One region of the Caballeronia sp. AZ7_KS35 genome, then DNA from elsewhere that is predicted to be linked to it. Evidence: riboswitches for the same ligand, from Rfam matches in the RefSeq annotation. Region 1 holds a riboswitch; the other holds the start of a gene.
The links. Region 1 has a riboswitch for cobalamin ahead of cobG (precorrin-3B synthase). Riboswitches for the same ligand answer to the same signal wherever they lie in the genome.
Positions count from the first base shown of each region.

Region 2: linked by a shared signal. The riboswitch ahead of NCT05_RS04255 (TonB-dependent receptor domain-containing protein) and the one ahead of cobG (precorrin-3B synthase) in region 1 are both predicted to bind cobalamin.

Region 1 covers NZ_JALQDV010000032.1:109,053-114,591, forward strand. Annotated here, with positions in the region: gene cobM (precorrin-4 C(11)-methyltransferase) at 1-61, opposite strand, end outside; gene NCT05_RS20255 (cobalt-precorrin-6A reductase) at 58-789, opposite strand; gene NCT05_RS20260 (cobalt-precorrin-5B (C(1))-methyltransferase) at 786-1,883, opposite strand; gene cbiE (precorrin-6y C5,15-methyltransferase (decarboxylating) subunit CbiE) at 1,890-3,101, opposite strand; cobalamin riboswitch at 3,178-3,366, shown strand; gene cobG (precorrin-3B synthase) at 3,431-4,699, shown strand; gene NCT05_RS20275 (precorrin-8X methylmutase) at 4,692-5,318, shown strand; gene NCT05_RS20280 (precorrin-2 C(20)-methyltransferase) at 5,315-5,539, shown strand, end outside.
Region 2 covers NZ_JALQDV010000001.1:889,497-895,035, forward strand. Annotated here, with positions in the region: gene NCT05_RS04230 (SIMPL domain-containing protein) at 1-32, opposite strand, end outside; gene NCT05_RS04235 (EVE domain-containing protein) at 102-560, opposite strand; RNA gene ssrS (6S RNA) at 640-821, opposite strand; gene NCT05_RS04245 (cell division protein ZapA) at 927-1,241, opposite strand; gene NCT05_RS04250 (ATPase) at 1,238-1,606, opposite strand; cobalamin riboswitch at 1,874-2,171, shown strand; gene NCT05_RS04255 (TonB-dependent receptor domain-containing protein) at 2,253-4,133, shown strand; gene NCT05_RS04260 (FecCD family ABC transporter permease) at 4,130-5,158, shown strand; gene NCT05_RS04265 (ABC transporter ATP-binding protein) at 5,155-5,539, shown strand, end outside.

The DNA of each region.
Region 1 (5,539 bases):
GCCCCTTTACTGTGATGAGTTCGGGATCGCCCGGTCCGGCGCCGATGAAATAAACGGTCATGGTCTGGTGAGCCAGTGTTGAAGCGCGTCGCGGGCGCTGGCGGCGTCGTCGAAAATGCGGTCGGCGTCGGGAAGCGCGGGCCGCGTGAGCATGACGACGGCGATACCGCGTTCCCGCGCGACCGCGAGCTTCGCCTCGGTCGCCCGCCCGCCGCTGTTCTTGCTGACGACGACATCGATACGCGCCGCGTCGAACAAGGCGCGCTCGCCGGCGAGATCGAACGGACCGCGCGCATCGACAATGCTCGCGCGCGCGTTGCCCGGATGCGCGTCGAGACAGCGAATCGTCCAGTGCTGCGACGCGGGAATGTCGTGCAGATGCGCGAGCGCCTCGCGCCCGAGCGTGAAAAGCGGCCGATGAAACGGCGCGATGCATTCGACGATCTCGCGCCAGTCCGACGCCTCGCGCCAGTCGTCGCCCGCCTGCGGCTGCCATACGGGACGGCGCACCGCCCAGAGCGGCACGTCGGCGAGCGCGCAGGCATCGAACGCGTGGCGGCTCATCTGCGCGGCATAGGGATGCGTCGCATCGACGACGAGCGTGATGTGCTCGTCGCGCAGATATCGCACGAGCCCGTCGATGCCGCCGAAACCGCCGACGCGCACCGTGCACGCCAGATCGCCCGGCACGCGCCCGAGGCCCGCGAGACTGTAGACGTGCGTCGCAGGAAGCGCACGCGCGATCGCGAGCGCATCGCCGGTGCCGCCGAGCAGCAGCACGCGCGTCATGCCGCGCTCCCGACGATATTGCCCCGCCGGTCGATCGCGAAGGTCTCGACTTCGATGCCTGGCGGCAGCACGTCGAGCGCGACATCGCGCGCGCGTCGGCAGACGATATCGCCGAGCGCGATGCCTTCCGCGCGTGCGAGCTTGAGCGCTTCCTGACTCGTGTTGGCCGCGCGCATCGACGCCAGCAGTTCGGCGTTCGCGCCCGCATCGGCGGCCCAGACGGCGAGCAGCGGCAAGTCGATGCTCGAACTGCGGCTGTGCAGATCCATATGCCCCGCCGCGAGCTTGGACAGCTTGCCGAAGCCGCCGCACAGGCTCAGCTTGTCGACGCTCGCGCGGCGCAAATGCTTGAGCACCGCGCCCACGAAATCGCCCATTTCGATCAATGCGATGTCGGGCAGGCCGTAGCGCGCGCGCATCGCGTCCTCGCTCTGGTTGCCGGTGCACGCGGCGATATGCCGATACCCGTTCGCCCGCGCCACATCGATGCCCTGATGAATCGACGCGATGTACGCCGAGCACGAAAACGGTCTGACGATGCCGGTCGTGCCGAGTATCGACAATCCGCCGACGATGCCGAGGCGCGGATTCATCGTCTTCTGCGCGAGCGCTTCGCCGTTCTCCACGCCGATGGTCACGTCGAAACCGCCGCGATAGCCGACGCTTTTTGCGAGCGCGTCGAGATGCTCGGTCATCATCTTGCGCGGCATCGGATTGATCGCCGGTTCGCCGACGGCGAGCGCGAGGCCCGCGCGCGTCACCGTGCCGACGCCCGCGCCCGCATGAAAGCGCACGCCCGGTTCCTCCGACAGTCGCACGCGCGCGAACACGAGCGCACCGTGCGTGACGTCGGGATCGTCGCCCGCATCCTTGATGACGCCGGCTTCGGCGGCGGCGCTTTCATCGGGTAAACGGCGGCAGAACGAAAGCATCATCGTCACGCGCTGGCCCTTCGGCAGGACGATCTCCGCGCGCTCGCTCGTCTCACCGAGCAGCAAGAGGCGCGCGGCCGCGAGACTCGTCGCGGTCGCGCAGCTTCCTGTCGTGTAGCCGCTGCGCAGCGGCGCGGCTTTCTCCGGCGTCTCTTCACGCATGACGCATCACGGTTTGCTCGCGTGCAGGACGGTGATCGGCAGCGCCTGACGCCACGTGTCGAAGCTGCCGAGCGGTTCCGCCTGCGCGACGCCGATGCGCGTCAGCTCGCCGCCGTGGCGCGCGCGCCATTCGACGAGCGCCGCCTCGCTTTGCAGCGTCACCGCATTGGCGACGAGCCGCCCCCCCTGACGCAGACGCGCCCAGCACGCATCGAGCAGGCCCGGCACCGTCAATCCACCGCCGATGAACACCGCGTCCGGCGCGGGAAGGCCGTCGAGCGCGGCGGGCGCTTCGCCTCTGACGAGTTGCAGCGCGGGCACGCCGAGCGCATCGCGGTTGTATTCGATGAGACGCTGACGGCTCTCGTTCGCTTCGATCGCGATCGCCCGACACGCGCCATGCGCGCGCATCCATTCGATGCCGATCGAGCCGCAGCCCGCGCCGACGTCCCACAGCAGTTCGCCGGGCTGCGGCGCGAGGCGCGCGAGCGTCACGGCGCGCACGTCGCGCTTCGTCAACTGGCCGTCGTGGCGGTAGGCGTCGTCGGCGAGACCGGGCGTGAGCGGCGGCCCGGCGTGGCCGGCGTGCGTCCGGCACTCGATCGCGATGAGATTGAGCGCGGCAACGACGGGCTCGCGCCAGTCGTCGGCACGCTCGTCGATGCGGCGTTCGTCGCTGCCGCCGAGATGCTCGAAGACGGTCATGCGGCTCGCGCCGAAACCATGCGCGGTCAGAAGCGTGGCGACGGCGGCGGGCGTCGTGCCGTCCGCGCTCAGCACGATGAGGCGCACGCCGCGATGCAGATTCGCGAGCAGCGACGCCGCCGGCCGCCCGACGAGCGATACGCAGACGGCGTCTTGGAGCGCCCAGCACAGGCGCGCCGCCGCGAGCGACAGCGACGACGGCGCGGGAATGACGCGCATTTCGCCGTTGGCGACTTCGCGCGCGAGCGTCGCGCCGACGCCGAAGCACATCGGATCGCCGCTCGCGAGCACGCAGATGCGCGTTTTGCCGTCGCCGCGGTCGGCGAGCACGGCATCGAGCGAAAAGGGTTTCGGCCACGGCATGCGGCGCGCGGCGATGCGATCCGGCAGCAACGCGAGATGACGTTCGCCGCCGTGGATCGACTGGGCGTCGAGAAGCGCGCGACGCGCGGCGCGGGAAAGTCCGTGCCAGCCGTCTTCGCCGATGCCCACCACGGTCAGCCAGTTCGACATGCGCGGTCTCCTTGCTGCGATTCCGATCGCGTTCCCGGATACATGCCGGAAGCGCTCGGAGGGTCGATAAAAGCGGGCATAATACAGGTCCGTCGGCGCCCGGGGTCGTGAGACCGAGGGCTTAAAAGGGAACACAGCGAAACTGTGGCTGCCCCCGCAATTGTACGCAGCGAGTCCGCGCTCCACTGCCACTGGTTTTTACCGGGAAGGCCGGCGCGAATGTCGACCTGCCAGCCAAGAGACCTGCCGACCCAACGCATTCGCGCGACGCCGACCGGGCGGGGTGTACCGGTTCGCTCATCACGCGCGAAGCCCAACGGGTCACGCTTTTGAATTCTTTCGACCGCTCATCGCTCAACGCAACGCCGCGTGCTTCCGCATGCCCGGGCCTGATGCGCATCGTGCCCGCGCGCGATGGCGGCCTTGCGCGTCTGCGTCTCGCGGGCGGCGTGTTGAGCACGCGGGCGGCGCGGGCCGTCGCGCGCGCGGCTCGCGAGTACGGCTCGGGCGTGATCGAAGTGACCAATCGCGCGAATCTGCAACTGCGCGGCATTCGCGACGATGCCCACGCCGCGCTCGTCGACATCGCCCTCGACGCGGGCCTCGGCCCGTCGACGGCGGGCGCAGACGACATCCGCAACGTAATGCTGAGCCCGCTCGCGGACGACGGCACGCGCGCGCTCGCCGCGCGGATCGTCGATGCGATGCAGGCCGATGCGTCGCTGCATGCGCTGTCGCCGAAATTCGCGCTCCAGCTCGACGCCGGCGAGCGCCTCGCGATGCTCGATCATCCGCACGATCTTTGGCTTTCCGCCATCGACGATGGCGCGCGCTTCGCATTCGGCCTCGCCGGAACGATGCGCGATCCGGCGCTCGGCGCGATCTCGCGCGACGATCTCGTGATGTTCGTCCTGAACGTGTTGCGCAGCTTTCTCGCGCTGGCGACGCCTGAAGAACATCGCATGCGCGATCTGCTTGCGCGTATCGGCGTTGCGCGCTTTCTCGACGCCTTGCGTTTCGACGCCGATATCGCGACATGGACACGCGCACCCGCCGATGCATCGCTGCGTCTCGGCGCGCACGAGGAGCCGCATCGCGCGACGTGGTACGCGGGTGCGCAAACGCCGCTGGGCCGTCTCGATGCGACGACGCTCGAAGCGCTCGCCAATCTCGCCGACGCACACGGCGCAAGCCGCCTGACGATGACGCCGTGGCAAAGCGTGCTGATTCCCGGCCTCGCGGCGCATTCAGCGCATGACATGCTGCAAGGGCTGCACGCGCTCGGCCTTGCAACCGGCGCGCACAAACCGCTCGCGCGCCTCATCGCGTGCGCGGGTTCGGAACGCTGCGCAAAGAGCCGTGCCGATACCAAAGCCGATGCTCACCGGCTCGCCGCGCTCCTGCCTTCGGATGACGGGACGCAGGTGCATCTGAGCGGCTGCGAGCGTTCGTGCGCGGCGGCGCATCCGGTTCCGGTCACGCTCTACGCAGTCGCGCCCGGACGATACGACTTACATCGCGACGCACGAGCCGTCGCGCGCAATCTGACCATCGAAGAGGCGGCCGAACGGCTCGCCCGGAGCCATGCCGATGCTTGACTACATCCGCGACGGCGCGGAGATTTATCGTCAGTCCTTTGCGACGATCCGCGCCGAAGCCGACCTCGCCGCCATTCCCGCCGATCTGGAGAAGCTCGCCGTGCGGCTGATCCATGCGTGCGGCATGGTGGATATCGTGAGCGATCTGCGCTTCTCGCCCGGCGCGGGCAGCATCGGAAGAAAGGCGCTTGCAGCAGGCGCGCCGATCCTGTGCGATGCGCGCATGGTCGCCGAGGGCATCACGCGCGCGCGCTTGCCCGCCGACAACCGCGTGATCTGCACCTTGAGCGATCCCTCGATTCCCGAGCGCGCCCGCGCGATGCGCAACACGCGCTCGGCCGCCGCGCTCGAACTATGGCGTGCGCAACTCGAAGGCGCGATCGTCGCGATAGGCAACGCGCCGACCGCGCTCTTCCATCTGCTCGACATGATCGATGCCGGCGCGCCGAAGCCCGCGCTCATTCTCGGCTTTCCGGTCGGTTTCATCGGCGCGGCGGAATCGAAAGCGATGCTCGCCGCCGATAGCCGCGGCGTGCCCTTCGTCGCGCTGCTCGGCCGGCGCGGGGGCAGCGCGATGGCAGCGGCCGCAGTGAACGCACTTGCTTCGGAGGCCGAATGATGCGCGGACGTCTCTTTGGATTAGGCGTCGGCCCGGGCGATCCGGAGCTGATCACCGTGAAGGCGCTGCGGCTTTTGAAGACCGCGCCGGTGGTCGCGTATTTCGTCGCAAAGGGCAAGAAGGGTAATGCGTTCGGCATCATCGAATCGCATCTCGACGATACGCAGATGCGCCTGCCGCTCGTCTATCCGGTGACGACCGAAGCGCTCGAACCGCCGCTC
Region 2 (5,539 bases), on a different contig from region 1:
GCGAAGGCGGCGGCGGTTTTCTTATTGAGCATCGAAGGACTCCGTGACATCGCGTACGTGCGACGGGATTTAGTCGCAGTCGTGAAGTCGTAAGTTCCTTGTTAGACGAGGTGCTCGGTAATAAATCGCCATTGCGCTTCGGTCACGGGCGTGATCGAGAGCCGGTTGCCGCGCGCGAGCACTTGCATGTCGGCAAGCTCTGGATGTTCGCGCAACGCGGCGAGCGATATGAGCGGCGTCTTCTTCACGAACTTCACGTCGACGAGCATCCAGCGCGGCGTTTCCTGCGTCGATTTCGGATCGTAGTAATCGCTCTTCGGATCGAATTGCGTGGGATCCGGATACGCCGTCGAGCACACTTTCGCGATGCCCGCGATGCCCGGCTCCGGGCAGCTCGAATGATAGAAGAGCACGCCGTCGCCGATCTGCATCTGATCGCGCATGAAGTTGCGCGCCTGATAGTTGCGTACGCCCGTCCACGGCAAGGTTTTTTTCGGCGCGTGCGCGAGATGATCGATGCTCGCTTCGTCCGGTTCGGACTTCATCAGCCAGTAGCGCATGGTCGTGTGCATGAATCGAAGAGCGAACGGCAGGGACAAACGAAAACGGCATCGGAAAAACCGATGCCGTTTCTTGAATGAGGTCCCCGCCACAGCCGCTAGGCCGGCATCCTGAACCTGGGTTCAAGATTGGTCGCGGTAAGCAACACTTCGGGTACATCGGACTAGCGACGCGCGCGCCCGTGCTGCAAGGTTCCGCAACCGTGCCAATGTAGCATTGGTTCAAGGAATATATGACCTTGGCGTACCAGGCAGGGAAACGTCACTCTACACCAATCGTTTGCCTTCTGCAGCCTCTTCACGCTACTTCGGCAGTTTCTTTTTTCGATTGACATTGCGCGCTGATTGACTCGACGCGCATCTGCCTTATTGCGCTTCGTGTTGCGCAATGACCGCGCCCAATTGCTCGTTCATCGAGTGCATCGTGCGGCGGATTTCTTCGGCGGGGAAGGCCTCGCCGTGACGCACGCTGTCCTGCAGCTTAAGCAATTCCGACGCCAGCGAAAGCGCCGCCATCACCGCGATGCGATCCGTGCCGCGCACGCTGCTTGCATTGCGCACTTTGTTCATTTCGGCGTCGACGCGCGCGACGGCTTCACGCAATGCGCCTTCGGTTTCCGGCGAGCACGCGAGACGATACGGCTGCCCGAGAATGGATACTTCGATCTGCGTGGTCGTCATGCCTTCTCTCCCTGATGATGCTCGCCGTGCAATTCCGTTTCATGTGCTTCCCGGGAATCGGCTTCGAGGAGATCGAGTTGATTGTCGGACTCGGCATGTTGCGCGGACTTGCCGCGCGGCAGCTTTTCGAGAATCGCGTTCAGGCGGATTTGCGCGTCGTCGATTTTCGCGGACAGCGAATCGCGTTCGGACTGCAGCGTATCGCGCTCTTCGCGCACTTGCGCGAGCTCGGCCTGCACGTTCGCATAGTCGGCGCGCAGCTGTTCGAGTTGTTCCTGCAGCGCTTGATGCGCCTGCTTGTGGCGCTCGCTGATCTGGATCAGCCGGCCGATGTTTCCTGACAGTGATTCGAGTTCGTTGAGCATGTGCTGCGTCCTCTAAAGACCTCGCATTTTAGCGCGGTTCAACGGAGCTTCCGATAAATGTCTCGTTTCGAGACGTAACAACACGCGATCTAGCGCTTAATCCTTCGAATCAAGCGCATGTCGCGATGCATTCGTGTGCAGAAAACGCGAGCGCCCCGCAACGCTCGTGATGACAGGCCGGCCGCTTCTCTTTCGCTTCTCGTTCGATTCGTCATGCGCCGCGCCAGTCTGCCCGCGCGGTTTTCTTGACGGCCCCGAACCGCGCTCCTACACTTGCCGCACTTTTGGTGCTCGCATCCGCGGATCTCGTGGATGCAGTCAAACGGGAAACAGGGAGCGAAGTCGCCGCAATCGACGACGAGCCAACCTGTGCTGCCCCCGCAACGGTAAGCGACCGCAACGCAAGTTGCAAGTCGTCTCATGCGCGTTTTTGCCGCGCGAGCGTGTCGAAATTCGTCGCACGCGCGCGACTGCAAGAAACGTGTCGATGCCACTGCGCGCCATGCGCGGGAAGGCGAGACGATTGATCGCCAGCCCGGATACCGGCCGGAGTCCGACGCATCGGCGCGCATGGCGCGGTGCGTTCGTCGCGCATCGTCCTCGCGGGGAGCGGGGTCGCGCTCACGCGAAACGGAACACTTCACACATGGTATTGCCACTGGCCGCGCTCAGAAGCGGTCTCTCCCGTCATGGCGCGCTCGTTGCGGCCATCGGCGCCTTGCCGTTCGCCGGCGCTGCACAGGCGGCCCAGACGGAAGACAGCACGCAAACGCTTGCGCCCGTCGTCGTCACATCGACGCGCGCGCCGCAGCCGCTTGCCGAATCGATTCCGCAGACATCGCTTTTTGACGAGCAGGACATCGCCGATGCAAACGCAAGCGACGCGCTCGGACTCGTCGCGCTCGCGCCCGGCGTGCAGATCACGCGCAACGGCGGACCGGGCTCGAACTCGGGGCTTTTCATACGCGGTGCGGCGTCGTCGCAATCGCTCGTGCTGATCGACGGCGTGCGCGTCGAATCGGCGTCGCTCGGCGCGGCACAGCTATCGCAATTGATGCTCGACCAGATCGGGCGCGTCGAGGTCGTGAACGGCAACGTGTCGGCACTCTATGGATCGAATGCGATTGGCGGCGTCGTGCAGATCTTCACGAAGGAAGGCGAGGCGCATCCGCCGCGCTTCAACTTCGAGGCGGAGTACGGCAGCTATCACACGCAGCGGCAATCGGCGGGCGTGAGCGGCGCGCTCGACAAGGACGGCCGCACGACCTTCAGCGTGAACGTCTCGCGCGAGAAAACCGACGGCTTCTCGTCGATCGATCCGGGAATCGCGCCCGGCGCCAATCCGAACGCGAACGGCTATCTGAACGAGAGCGTCGCGGCGACGCTGCGTCACGAGTTCAGCGACAAGTGGGACGCGGGCGTGCGCTTCCTGCAATCGAACGGCATCAACAGTTTCGACGATGCCTATGGCCAGCCGACCGATATCAACGAAACGCACGATCGCGTGCGCTCGGCGTCGGTGTTCGCGAACGGCCGCGTCACGGATAACTGGACGACGCACTTCACGATCGCGCAGGGACAGGACCGCGCGAACATCGAGCAGAACGGCGTCTATACGAGCCGTTTCGATTCGGAGAACCGGCAATATACGTGGCAGAACGACGTGCGGATCAGCGACGCGCACAAGCTGCTCTTCGGCTACGAGCATCTCGATCAGACGCTCGATTCCGATCAGTTCAGCGCGCCCGACCGTCATGTGAATTCGATGTTCGCGGGTTACGTGGGGCACATCGGCGCGAACGAGTTGCAGGCGAATCTGCGCCGCGATCAGTATTCCGATTTCGGCGGCGCGAACAGCTACTATCTGGGCTACGCGTATAACTTCGACGCGCACTGGAAGGCGAGCGCGAGCTATTCGGCCTCGTTTCGCGCGCCGAGCTTCGACGATCTCTACTATCCGCTGAGCGGTAATCCGTCGATTCAGCCGGAGCGGAGTCATTCGGTCGAGGCGGCGTTGCAGTACGCATCGAATGCGCTCGGCGTGGTGCGCGTGACGCTTTTTCAGACGCGCTATTCGAATTTGATCGATTACGTGTCCGACGGCGGCTTCTACTATGTCGCGCAGAACGTCGGGCGCGCGAAGGTGCAGGGCATCGAGGGATCGTGGGCGGGGCACGTCGGCGCAACGGATGTGCGCACGGGCGTCACGTTCCAGAATCCCGTCGACGAAACGAATCACGAGGATTTGACGCGGCGCGCGCGGCATTTCGCGACGCTGACGGCGCATCGCACGATCGGGCCGTGGCGCGTCGGTGGCGAATGGATCGTGAGCGGTCAACGCAGCGATTACAATTCGACGCTCGCGGGCTACGGCATCGTGAATCTGTCGGCGCGCTACGACATCTCGAAGTCGTGGTACGTCACGGCGCGCATCGACAACCTGTTCGACAAGGACTATGAACTTGCCTACTCGTACAACACGCCACGACGCGGCGCGTACATCACGTTGGGCTGGCATCCGTCGTGAGCCGCGTGGCTGAACGTCCGCGCGCGATGGACGCGAGCCGCGCCACCGCGATCTGGATCGCGCTCGGCGCAGCGACGCTCGTCGTGCTGGTCGCGTCGCTCGCGATGGGCAGCGTCGCATTGCCCGTATCGCGCGCGATCGGCGCGCTCTTTCACGCGCACTCGGCGACGCCCGATATCGCCGATGACATCGTGCTGACCTTGCGTCTGCCGCGCGCGCTCGCGGGCTTCGCGTCGGGCGCATTGCTCGCGTTCGCCGGCGCGCTGCTGCAAGTGCTGTTGCGCAATCCGCTGGCGGAACCGTACGTGCTCGGCGTATCCGGCGGCGCGGCAACCTTCGCGCTTGCCGCGATGCTCGGGTCGCTGCCGTGGTGGGGCGTCGATATCGCGGCTTGCGCGGGCGCGTTCGCATCGATCGTACTGGTCCTCGGACTCGCGCGCAAGGACTTGTGGCAAAGCGGACAGGACGCATCGCCGAGGCTCTTGCTGACGGGTGTCGTGATCGCATCGGGATGGGGCGCGCTCATCACGCTGATCCTGAGCGTCGCGCCCGAGAACCGTTTGCGCGGCATGATCTTCTGGCTGACGGGCGATCTCAACGGCGCGGCGGCGCCATGGCCCGCGCTGATCGCGCTCGCCGTCGTGCTCGCGGTCATCGTTCCCGTCGCACCGCAACTGAACGTGCTCTTGCGCGGCGATACGACCGCGCGCGCGCTCGGCGTGCCGGTCGAGCGCTTGCGTCTGCGCGTGTATCTCGTCGCATCGATCGCGGCGGCGGCCGCCGTGACGACGGCGGGCACCATCGGCTTCGTCGGGCTCGTCGTGCCGCATCTGTTGCGCCTCGCGTTCGGCAACGATCAGCGCATGCTCGTGCCCGCCGCCGCGCTCGCGGGCGGACTCGCGGTGATGGCCGCCGATCTCGTCGCGCGCACGGTGATCGCGCCCGCGCAATTGCCGGTCGGCGTCGTCACGGCATTGATCGGCGTCCCGATGTTCCTGTGGATGCTGCTGCGGAGGCCGCGATGATTTTGCGGCTCGACGCCATCGTGCTTCGCGCGGATAAGCGCACGCTCATCGACGGGCTCACGCAGTCGATCGAAGCGGGCGAAATGTGGTGCATCGCCGGGCCGAACGGCGCGGGCAAGACGACGCTCATCAACGTGCTCGCCGGGATTGCGAAAGCCGCATCGGGCAGCGTGTCGCTCGACGGCCGCGCGCTCGCGTCATGGCGCGCGACGGAACTCGCGCGCGCACGCGCTTTGATGCCGCAAGCCGCGCACGACGCCTTCAGCGCGAGCGTGCTCGATACCGTGCTGCTCAACCGCTTTCCGCATCTCACCGGCTGGGGCTGGGAGAGCGACGAGGATCGCGCCGCCGCGTACGCCGCGCTCGAAACGTTGGGTCTCG